2 regions of the Roseovarius sp. M141 genome follow, and region 2 is predicted to be linked to the other one. Evidence: riboswitches for the same ligand, from Rfam matches in the RefSeq annotation. Region 2 holds a riboswitch; the other holds the start of a gene.
The links. A riboswitch is a leader RNA that binds a small molecule or an ion and turns the genes downstream of it on or off. The one in region 2 is predicted to bind cobalamin.
Positions count from the first base shown of each region.

Region 1: it holds a riboswitch for cobalamin, as region 2 does, so the genes downstream of both, FGD77_RS22035 (CbtB domain-containing protein) here and FGD77_RS16370 (TonB-dependent siderophore receptor) in region 2, are expected to answer to the same signal.

Region 1 is NZ_VCNH01000009.1:128-5,643, reverse strand. It holds gene FGD77_RS22055 (HD domain-containing protein) at 1-298, shown strand, start outside; gene FGD77_RS22050 (hypothetical protein) at 270-599, shown strand; gene FGD77_RS22045 (hypothetical protein) at 599-1,120, shown strand; partial or broken gene FGD77_RS22040 (transposase domain-containing protein) at 2,373-2,568, opposite strand; cobalamin riboswitch at 2,802-3,029, shown strand; partial or broken gene FGD77_RS22035 (CbtB domain-containing protein) at 3,062-3,245, shown strand; gene FGD77_RS22030 (CbtA family protein) at 3,343-3,804, shown strand; gene FGD77_RS22025 (CbtA family protein) at 3,695-3,949, shown strand; gene FGD77_RS22565 (hypothetical protein) at 4,217-4,453, shown strand; partial or broken gene FGD77_RS22010 (GTP-binding protein) at 4,891-5,125, shown strand.
Region 2 is NZ_VCNH01000008.1:2,545,052-2,550,567, forward strand. It holds gene FGD77_RS16365 (ABC transporter substrate-binding protein) at 1-411, opposite strand, end outside; gene FGD77_RS16370 (TonB-dependent siderophore receptor) at 398-2,248, opposite strand; cobalamin riboswitch at 2,384-2,593, opposite strand; tRNA gene FGD77_RS16375 (tRNA-Val) at 2,708-2,783, opposite strand; gene FGD77_RS16380 (histidine phosphatase family protein) at 2,914-3,498, opposite strand; tRNA gene FGD77_RS16385 (tRNA-Val) at 3,527-3,601, opposite strand; gene FGD77_RS16390 (HU family DNA-binding protein) at 3,620-4,132, opposite strand; gene FGD77_RS16395 (helicase HerA-like domain-containing protein) at 4,234-5,516, opposite strand, start outside.

The sequences.
Region 1 (5,516 bases), on a different contig from region 2:
TCGACTCGTCGAGTTGGTTGGAGATGACGCTGTGGGGAAAACTGGATTACCTTCGAACCATCCACTGATCAAGTTTGCCAAGGAACCTGAGAGCCTCGAAACAGCCTTGGCTTTAGACGACACGGCTGTTTGGGGCGCACTTCAGCTTTTACTTGAAGCAGATGATCCAATCCTCTCGGAGTTTTCAGATCGTCTCCTGAACCGGAAACTTTTCAAATGCTATGACATTCGGGCGGAAATTACCCACAGATGTGACCCCCCACAATTCGATGGACCTGCAAAATATAGAGAAAATTGAAAAATGTTGCGCCTCGGCGGTGGTGAAGCTACAAGAATGGGAAAAGAAGCAAGAGGCAGTCGTTCCCCGTATCATCACAGATGAGGCCGAACGAAAGCCCTACAAGGCAGGTGGTGGTAGCAATGGCTATACTGAGCAGATCAACGTGCGTACCGATGGTGGCGAGTTGATCGACATCAGGCAACGGTCCGAGATAGTGAAATCTTTGAGTGTTTATAGGCTGACTCGCGCATACTATGATGAATCAGACGCTGAAGCCTTACAGGTAATAAAAGATATTGTTGAAGGGGAGATCAACTGATGTCCGATATTAGGATAGAAGAAGTTACAAATCTCATTCGAGATGCAGGTGGTCGGATCGTAGGTCGGACGCGGTTACAGAAGATTGCGTACCTGCTTACTGCGACGGGTCTCGATGATAGCTTTCGTTTTGCATACAAGCACTACGGCCCTTTCAGTGAAGAGTTGGCTTCATCTGCAAAGTTTGGTGCATTGTTTGGAAACCTCAATGAGCGCCAAGATCAAACGGCATGGGGTGGGACGTATTCCACGTATACTATTGATAATGTTCAAGAACTTGAACAAGGCAACCCACGCCATAGCCTTGCAACCCTTGCCGCTGCTGCCGACTCGATCGAGTTGGAGCTGGCCGCTACTGCGGTCTTTTTGGCCCACGATGGTTACGATGATCCCTGGAATGAAACGGCTCAACGTAAGCCTGAAAAGGCAACAGCCGTGCGCTTAGCTAATGCCAAGGCTCTCTTGGCCAGCCTGTCACAGATAGATGTTCCTACACCGATTCCGCAAACACTGTTGGCGTGATCACACAATCGTCCGAACCGCAGTTCGCGATCGTTAGTAACGGACTCTCGTCACTAACGATCGCTTGATTGCATTGGTCGGATATTTTTTCTGTTTCAAAGCCCTTCATCCGCCTCCTTTCAAAGAAACAGACTTACCCCAGTCGGGAATTTTTCAGTGGGGAGGGGGGAGGTCAATCGTTTATATGCAGCAATGGTGACCGTGATGAATGGCAGCTCAGGGCCGTTCGCGATCATGATCCAGTGAGATAAGGGATCGGCCACCTCAACGCCACCTCAACCCGCATACACCGTTTTGGCGCGGTCGGTGACGGTGAAACCCGGTCAATGTCGGGTGTCGTCGGAGTAGAAAATGCGCGGAATCAAAGGCTTGGCGCGTAAGTCACTGAAATATCTAAGTTATTGGAATCGCAGATATTTCGGCTCATAACCTGAAGGTCGTAGGTTCAAATCCTACTCCCGCAACCAAATAACAGCGCTAAATCAAAAGCTTAAAGCCCGACCTAATCAGTCGGGCTTTTGCTTGTCCGGTTTACATCAACGCCACATCAACACCGGACCAGAAAAACCGCACCAGCGTGCATAAGCGGGCAGCGACAGGCCACCGCGTGCAAAAAAACGCGACTTGCGGTTTGCTGGAACCGATTACCGCCATATAACGCTTACCGATTTGCAACCGGCCCTGCGAAAAAAAACCGTGGCAGCATCGCGCCATGATCTCCTTCCGCCTCACTTCCGATAACCATCCCGACACGCGCGGTGCGTCACGCGGCTGGCCGGGTAGCGTTTCGGACTGGCTTGACCAGTGCTGGATGACCCGGTGACCCTGACGCGGTACTCTTCGGCCATGGCGTGCGATGATGCAGTGTGGCGTTATCAGATGCGTGGAATTTCCCGCGGCCGATTGAAAACGCAACCTTGTGAAACAAATCGGGCCTATCTCTAGGCGGTCCCGCCGCATATTACTTTACGGGGGTTATATCCGACCTGTCCGTCCAGATCATCCGCAAGCCCGTGCCTGGTCCCGCGTCACGGCGTAATCCGCCAGCCAGTCGATCATCATCGCGCCCTCAGGTGACGCTTCAATCTCGTCGGCCATCCCTGACTGTTCGGCTCGGCTGTACTCCATCAATGGCGGGCGGACGCTCTGGCGAACATCAGAACCACTGTGCAGGCGCCGAGCGAGAGCATCGCGGTCCCGAGGGCGGCAGCTGGCGGCGTCCACACACGTCCCGTCTGACTGTTGTTGACACTTATTCCGCCGCCCAGTCCCACGGCATGAGGTCGTCGCGGCGGGGCATCTTGTGATCTGCGACGCGGTCGAGCACTCAGTGAAGACAAACATCTGGGTCGACGCTGTTCATGCGCGCGGTTTCGATAAGCGTGTAGGCGATGGCTGCGACTTTACCGCCGTCCTTTTTGCCCCATGAAGAGATAATTCTTGCGACCGAAGGTTGGCAAGCGGCACGCCGCCTTCGGCCTGCCGTAGCATCGAGATGACCGCGCGGTCGTGTTTCTGCTCGTTTTCAATCAGTATCTCCTCATGCGTCTTGCCAAACAAGTTTTGCTAATGAAGCACCTTACTTCCGGGAAGATTGCACACCTTACCACCGGAAATTCCTTGTGAAACAGTCTGGCTTCGCGACACAGCGAAAATCGTATTGCCTATGCGAAACCAAACTGGTTATATGAGCAGGCTTGGTGTTCCGAAAAGCGCAGAAATGTGTGGAACCTAACAGGGGAATTCAGTAAGGGCAGCCGCCCGAAGCTGGAGCCGCCCCCGCGACTGTAAGCGGTGAGCTGTTGCCCCTCATGCCACTTGCCAAACCCGACGACGGGTGCGGTGGGGAAGGCGGGCAAACAGCCACGACCCGCGAGCCAGGAGACCTGCCAAGCACGATTGAAACGCGATGCCGTCGGGTGGACGGTAAGGAGAGCTACAATGACTACACTGACCCAAGTTCAGGGCCAATCCCATGGCAAGTTGCGCGCTGATATATTGCCCGCGCTTTTCGCGGCAGTTCTGGGACTGGCGATTATTACCCTGACAGGCCACGTTCAGGCCTCCGGCGTTGCATGACGCCGCCCACGATGTGCGTCACGCCACCGGCTTTCCCTGCCACTAACGGATGTTCTCTAAATTTTTGACCAGCGCGTTGTTCGCTGGTGCTGTAGCTGGCTTGATTGCCGGTCTGCTACAGTTGGCATTCGTGCAGCCTGTTTTTGCTGCATGCGGAGCTTTATGAGCGTGGAGAACTGTTGCATTTCGGGGCCGATCCGGTCACCGCGCATCCGGTGTTGCCGGGGTTTGATGCGGTTCGTGACGGGCTGAGCGTGATCTTCACGATGCTGACCTATACGGGCTATGGCTTGCTCCTGCTGGCGATGATGTCAGTGGCCGAGGGGCGCGGCGCGCAGATAGATGGGCGCATGGGGATGATCTGGGGCATTGCGGGCTTCGTCACATTCCACCCTGCCCCGGCCTTTACGCTTGCGCCCGAGGTTCCGGGCGTGGCGGCGGCAGAGGTGGGTGCGAGGCAGGTCTGGTGGTTTTGCCACGGTCGTGTCGGCGGGGGTGGCGCTGTGGCTGCTTGCGTTTGCGCGCAATTGGGCGCTTCGGGGTCTGGCCGTGGTCTTGCTGGCAGCACCTCATTTGATCGGCGCGCCAGAGCCGGACAGCTTTAGTGGCACAGTGCCACCAGAAATCGCTGCCCTCTTCGCGGCGCGGGCCGCGGGCGTCGGTTTGGCCGCGTGGGTGTTGCTGGGCGCCTTCGCCGGTTATTTTTGGCGGCGGGAGGAGGCGCACGACACAGCGAGAGTTGGCGCATGAACAGGGCGCTTGGTCTTTTTCATCATCGGACTGGTGTTCGGTGGCGGAATAGGCTTCACGCTTGCTGCGGGCAGTGGGGTCACTTTTGATGGGGCACGATCACGGTTATGCTGCTGTGCATGGCGGCATGACTAAGGGGGGGCCACAGCGGCAGCGCGCAGATATCGCGCACACCACTGCGCTTGAGGTGCCCCGCACTCCGTGCGCCACGAGGTTGCAATTGAGCTGACCCCGCGATCCAGATCGAGGGCTACAACCTTCAGGTTCATGCCGGAAACTTCACCTTCACGCCGGGCCGTCGGCCTGGTGGATGTGCCGGGCGAGGGGCATGCGCATGTTTATGTCAACGGTGAAAAGCTGGGCCGTCTTTATGGCGCATGGATGCATCTTCCACGTCTGCCACCAGGCGAGGTGATCGTTTTGGTCACGCTGAACAGCAACACCCACGGCCCGCTTGCCGTGGACGGGACGCTTTTTGCCGCCATCACGACGCTTTTTCGTTGAGGAGTGACCGTTGCGTCAGCGAATACCGGAAGCCCGCCATGCGCCTTTTGATCTCCAGAAAGGAGACCCGCCAATGACCGCTTCCTTGCATGTCTGCATGACTTGCCGCGCTGGCGAGGTGCCACAGGACGATGCGCCACGCCCCGGCGCATTGCTGCACGCAGCCTTGACCGAGCCAGGTGCGCCGGAAGGGTGCAGATCGTGCCGGTTGAATGCCTGTCGGCCTGTTCACAGGGGCGACTGTTGCACTGTCGTCGCCCGGAAAATGGACCTACATCTATGGACGGCTGAGCCGTGCCGACAGTGTCGAAATCCCTTGCAGGTGCCGCCGCTTATGCCGCCTCCGCCGATGGCCTTGTGCCGTGGCGTGAACGCCCCAGTGTTTTTCCGCAAGCAAAAAAGCCTTTGCCCGTATTCCCCCGATGGAGGCCCCCCAAATGACCGACCTTGCCAAAATCCCCGTGACCGTGATCACCGGCTTTCTCGGCTCGGGCAAAACTACGCTGATCCGCCACCTGATGACCCATTTCAAAGGGGCGTCAGCATGCTGTGCTGGTCAACGAATTCGGCACCGTCGGCGTCGACGGCGACATTTTGACATCCTGTGCGGATGAGGATTGCCCTGCGGAAAACATTGTGGAACTGGCCAACGGCTGCATTTGCTGCACCGTCAAGGTCGCTGTTGCCTGCCAGATTGTAACTGGCGGTGCCGGGATGCAGGCTCATCGGTGTGGGCCAGGATGAAGATGCGCTGTCGCTGGTGCGGCGCGCCGACTTCTGCCGCGCTGAACGCCCGCCGCAGGCGGTAGCTTATGTCCCAAAGCTCTCGCAGCACTGGTTTCAAGGCCGAGGGTGATGTGCCCGGCGACGTTCTCGAGGGGAAGACCCATTCCGGAGCGCACTCGCCGATGACCCGGGCGACCTCTGGCCAGGAGGTGGCGGGGATCGTCCGGCACCTCCGCGCTTGCCAGCGGCGCTGAAGGTTTTGCTTGCGTAGGGATATCCGGCGAGGACGATGTCGAAGGCTCCGCGGAAGGGCTGGCTTTTGAGGGCCGCAGATCAT
Region 2 (5,516 bases):
CGCCGCGCCCATCTGCCGGATACGCGCGCGCACCTCGTCCAGCGAACGGACAATGCCGAACTGTACCACGTCGATTTCCAACCGTCGCAGCAGCGCCACCGTATCGCGGCTGGTGTATTCGCCCGCCACGACCAGATCGGGCCGCATGCCGTGCACCTCTTCGGCGCGGCTGGCGTTGATGGGATACTGCGCAGCCTCGGCAGCCATGGACGAAACGCGCGGATCCAGCGCAATGCGGCTGACCGATATCAATTGGCCGGGGGCGGCCAGCAGCATTGCCAACTGGTCGGTGCACAGGTTGATCGACACGACCCGCTGCGGCGCCGCCGACAGCGGCACCGAAAACAGCACCGCCGCGCCCGCCAATACGGCGCGCGCAGCGATCCGGCTTATACGATCAGAAGCTCGCACGAAGCCCAACGTAGGCCGCGCGACCCGGTTGGTTGTAGCCGCCCGCCGTCTCGTAATCCTCGTCAAAGAGGTTCTCGACACGCAGGTACAGCGCGGCGTCGTCCGTGACGTCATAGGAGACTCCGGCGCCGACCAAAGTGTAGTCGCCGACCTTGTGACCCGCAGGGGCGAATGCGCTAGGCACCACATCGGCGACATGGCGCAGGTCCACATAGCCGGAGAACCGATCGGTGAAATCGTTCGACAGACCCAGCGTGACGTCATGCTTGGGCGTGCGCTCCAGGCGCGCGCCGTCGTTCTTGGCGTCAGTGTATGTATAGGCGCCAAACAGGGTCAGGCCGGACGTCAGGGCATATTCACCCGACAGCTCGATGCCCTTGGACGTCGTCGTGCCCGGCACCTGACTGTAACAGCCGGGGAACATGTTGCCGCAAGCGGTGGAGTTCGGATCGTAGTCGATCAGATCATCAATGTCGGTGTAAAACAATGTCGCCTTGACGTAACCGACCGCGCCAAAGGTTTTCTCGACGCCCAACTCATAGCTGCTGCTCTCCTCAGGCTGGAGCGAGGCGACACCGTATGGTCCGAACCTCTCGTACAGCGACGGCGCGCGATAGCCGGTGCCATAGACGGCGCGGAATGCCAGATCCTCGATCGGGCGCCAGACTGCCGCAAGCCTACCGGTCGTCTGGCCGCCAAAGCTTGAATCGTCGTCATGTCGCAGGGCGGCAGATATATCGATGTTGTCCGCCGGGCTGAACAGCAGCTCGCCATTGACGGCAGTGTCATCCTCGGACCCACGCGACGCGCCCGAGGTGAATTTTTCCTCCGTATACTCGGCGCCAAAGTTCAAAATCGCGCGCGCGCTCAGTTCGGCACTGCCCAAGTAGGACACATTCTGACGCTCGCCCGTGAAAGTGGTGGTAAATCCGCCCGGATCGTCGCGGTCGACCTCGAAATAGCTATAGCTTAGCGTGTGGGTGATTGCGCCGGTTTCAAGCGTCGCAAAAAACCGCGCGCCCTTTTCGGTGAAATAGTTGATGCCGGTCGCATCATCGGAAAATCTGCTGCGGTCGATATCCAGCGTGCTGTCACGGTAATGCAGGGCAGCACCAATGGTGAACGCGGCGGTCACGTTATATTCGGCGGTCAGATCTATGGTTGTCTGCTCGAACCCGTCATCTTCGGTGTTGAAGCTCTGAGAAGAAAACCCATCAGTTTTGACCCGACCATAGCTAAGCGCGACAAACCCGCGCTCTGATCTATAGCCCACGCTGAGCGCGCCGGAATAGGTATTATACGTACCCGCCTCGACATTGGCCTGGCCGGAAAACCCAAGATCTTCGGGTACATATGTCAAGATATTCACAACACCGGCTATCGCCTCGGAGCCGTAGAGCGCCGATTGCGACCCCTTCAGCACCTCGATACGCTGAACGCCTGACGAGGTGTACCCGCCGAAATTGAACTGATTCTGGGTGCTCGCCGGATCAGCCACGTCGATGCCGTTGATCCGAACGCCCACATAGCGCGCGGGCAGTCCGCGGATCTGGATGCCGCCCCTGGCACCAAGCCCACCGTCCGAGGTGGAACTGACACCCGGCAAACGGTCCAGCCGGTTGATGACCGAGATGTCATTCTTGCCTACCTGATCCCCCTCAAGCACCTCAACAGTGGCGCCGGTGCGGCCCAGTTCTACGGGGGTGAGGCTGGACGATAGCACGATGGTGCCCAGATCATAGGTCTGTTGCGCTGCGGCGGCGGCGGCGATCAGCGCGCCGGTAAAGCTCAGGCCCGTGGCGGTCAGGACGGTGGAAGTGAGAAAAGAGCGTTTCATATATGTCTCCGGGCCGCCGGAATACGGCGATGCAGGTCGTAAGAGTTGCATGCGGAATGACACGACGGCCCCTCCGCAGGCGGCGAAATGCCACCACACCGGAAGACTCCGTTGTCCACGACGCGCCCCGCGTCCGGACAGGGTGAGCACTTCGGCAGGTCTCCTGACTTGCGGGTCAACGCTTGGCCGGGCCTTCCCGCCGCTTCGTGCGGCAGTGACATGTGTCCGGCTTCGCTTACCGCCTACAGTTGCGGGGGCAGTCACGACATTGGCGCCGGGGCGCCGCATCGTAGTTCCCTATTATCCAGACGTATGACAGCCGGGACCGAAGTAGCGCGGGTGTAACCTAGTGCAATGCTGCGGGGAAGGGGAAAACCGGGCGCCGGAACTCATCGTTTGAGGGCGCCTTTGATGCAAAGCCGACACCGACCGGCGCGGCGTGGCAGGGCGAGTCGGGGATGGTGGGTGATGAGGGGCTCGAACCCCCGACATTTTCGGTGTAAACGAAACGCTCTACCAACTGAGCTAATCACCCGCGCGACCCCTCTAGCGTCAAGCGCTGCGTCTGGCAAGGGTGGTTTGACATCTGCGCCCGGCAAAGTGCGGTCTGTATCGGCATTGCGTGCCGTGACCCCCTTGATCCGTAGAACAAACGCCGCTTACCTCTAGTCAGGCGCATCCAGCCGCGTCTCGCGCCCTTGGCTAAGATGATAGATACAGCCCTGCCCGTTATCCTGCGCGCCCATGTCGCCCGGCTCCAGCCCTTTGGTCAAGCCGCGCAGCACCTGCCCCCACAGGCCATGGGCAACCACGATGCCAGGCCCGGCAAGGCTGTCGGCAAAGCCCTGAACGCGGGCGATCAATTGTTCCAGCGTTTCGCCCTGCGGGGCGGATGTATAGGTCAGCAGATCATTGTCGCGCTGCGGCAGGTCGGCCTTCTGCCGACCCTCCCACGCGCCTGCGCCGATCTCGGCCAGACGCGGGTCAATGATGACGGGATGCCCTGCCAGCGCGATCGCCGCCGTCTGACGGGCCCGGCCCAGTGGCGAGACGTAGATGCCACCACGCCCTGCCGCTACTTCGCCGAGCGCGTCGCCAACCAGACCTGCCTGCATCTGCGCTTGCAGCCTACCCATGGCTGTCAGCGGAGAATCCAGCCGCCCCTGAATGCGGCCGGCCGCATTCCATTCGGTTTGCCCATGCCGCAGGAACCACAGATCCGGCCAGTCATGGCGCAGCGATACACTCATACTTCAAGCACCTGAAACGAATGGAAAATGGTGGGTGATAAGGGACTTGAACCCCTGACATCTTCGATGTGAACGAAGCGCTCTACCACTGAGCTAATCACCCTTTCGCCGGTTTTTAGCGTCACTCGGCGTCGTCTGCAACCGCTTCTTTTCCGCGCTTCTTCGCCTGATCCTTGCCCCCTTGCGGATGCACCGCCGCTGCCGGACGGACGAGCGCGTCATCGCCTGCCCCGGGCGCATTCGGCTGGCGGATATTGGCGACGATCACGCGCGCCTTGCCGGTGTCCTTCATGCGCTTGCGCTTGATCTTGCCCATGGGTTGCAGGTTCAAATCGCGCCCCTCGCCCAGCGCTTCGCCCAGGACGGCCAGCATCGCCTCGACAACGGGTTTGGCATATTTCTTGGGCACATCCGACCGCTCGACAACCGTGGCGATCAATTCCTGCTTTTTAAGGGGGACGGTGCCGTCATCCGCAACTTCAAACTGTTGCGCGCGGCCCGATTTGGGCGTCGCCGGGGCTGCGTCCGCTAGTGGGCGACGGGTGGCCGACGTCTGGGGCGGCACTGCGCTGGCGCGGGCGGGTTTTGTGCCCTTGGGCTTTGGTTTGCTGACTGTTGGTTTGCGGCTTACCATGACGGCGAACTCCTGAATTTTTCCCACTTGGCAACAGATTAGACGCCTGCCGTGGAATACGCCAGTAGCCTGATGGGCAGCCGCCCCCGTCAACGCGGCCTTCAGCGGCCCTTGAACAGCCCACCAAGGATACCACGCACAATGCGCCGTCCGGTCGTGCCCTTTAGCTCGCGCAGGACCGCATTGCCGACGGCTTTGCCCAGCTCGTTGCCGATGCCTCCCCGGCGCGGCTGCGCGGTCGAGCGGCCGACGCGGGCACCAGTGTAGCGGCGCCCGGCATTGAAGTCCCGCTGGGCGGACGATTGCTCCTGCGCGGCCTCTTCGGCCTCGGCCGCGTCGTGGGCGGCAGATTCGGCGCGGGCCTTGAGTATCTCATAGGCGGATTCGCGATCGATCAGCGTCTCGTATTTCCCCACCACCGGCGAGGCCTGCATCGCGGCGCGGCGCGCGGTCTCATCGATCGGCCCCAGTTTCGACGATGGCGGGCGGATCAGCGTGCGTTCGACGATGCCGGGCACGCCCTTGTCCTCCAGCATGGATGTCACGGCCTCGCCAACGCCGACATCGCGAATGGCATCGATGGTGCTGAACCGGTCATTCGGGCGGTAGGTCTCTGCTGCGCGGCTCAGCGCCTTTTGATCGCGCGCGGTGAAGGCACGCAGCGCGTGCTGTACCCGGTTGCCCAACTGGCCCAGAATATCCTCGGGCACGTCATCGGGGTTCTGGGTGATGAAATAGACGCCAACCCCTTTGGAGCGGATCAGGCGCGCGACCTGCTCGACCTTGTCGACCAGCGCCTTGGGGGCGTCGTCGAACAGCAGATGCGCCTCGTCAAAGAAGAACACCAGCTTGGGCTTGTCGGGATCGCCAATTTCGGGAAGCGTCTCGAACAGTTCGGACAACAACCACAACAGGAAGGTCGCATAAAGGCGCGGCGATCCCATCAGCTTGTCTGCCGCCAGAATGTTGATCCGCCCGCGCCCATCCGCGCCGATATGCATGAGATCCGCCAGATCCAGTGCAGGCTCGCCGAACAGCTGCGTGCCACCCTGATTTTCCAGCACCATCAGCTGACGCTGGATCGCACCGACCGACTGCACCGACACGTTGCCATAGCGCAGCGACAGCGCGGCGCGGTTTTCGCCCACCCAGACAAGCAACGCCTGTAAATCCTTGAGGTCGAGCAGCGGCATCCCCTCTTCGTCCGCGACGCGAAAGGCGATGTTCATGATCCCCTCCTGCGCCTCGCTCAGTTCCATCAGACGGCTCAGCAGCAGCGGCCCCATTTCGGCCAGCGTAGTGCGCACCGGGTGGCCTTGTGCGCCGAAAAGATCCCAGAACGTGACGGGAAAGGCAGCGTAGCTGTAATCCTTCAGCCCAATTG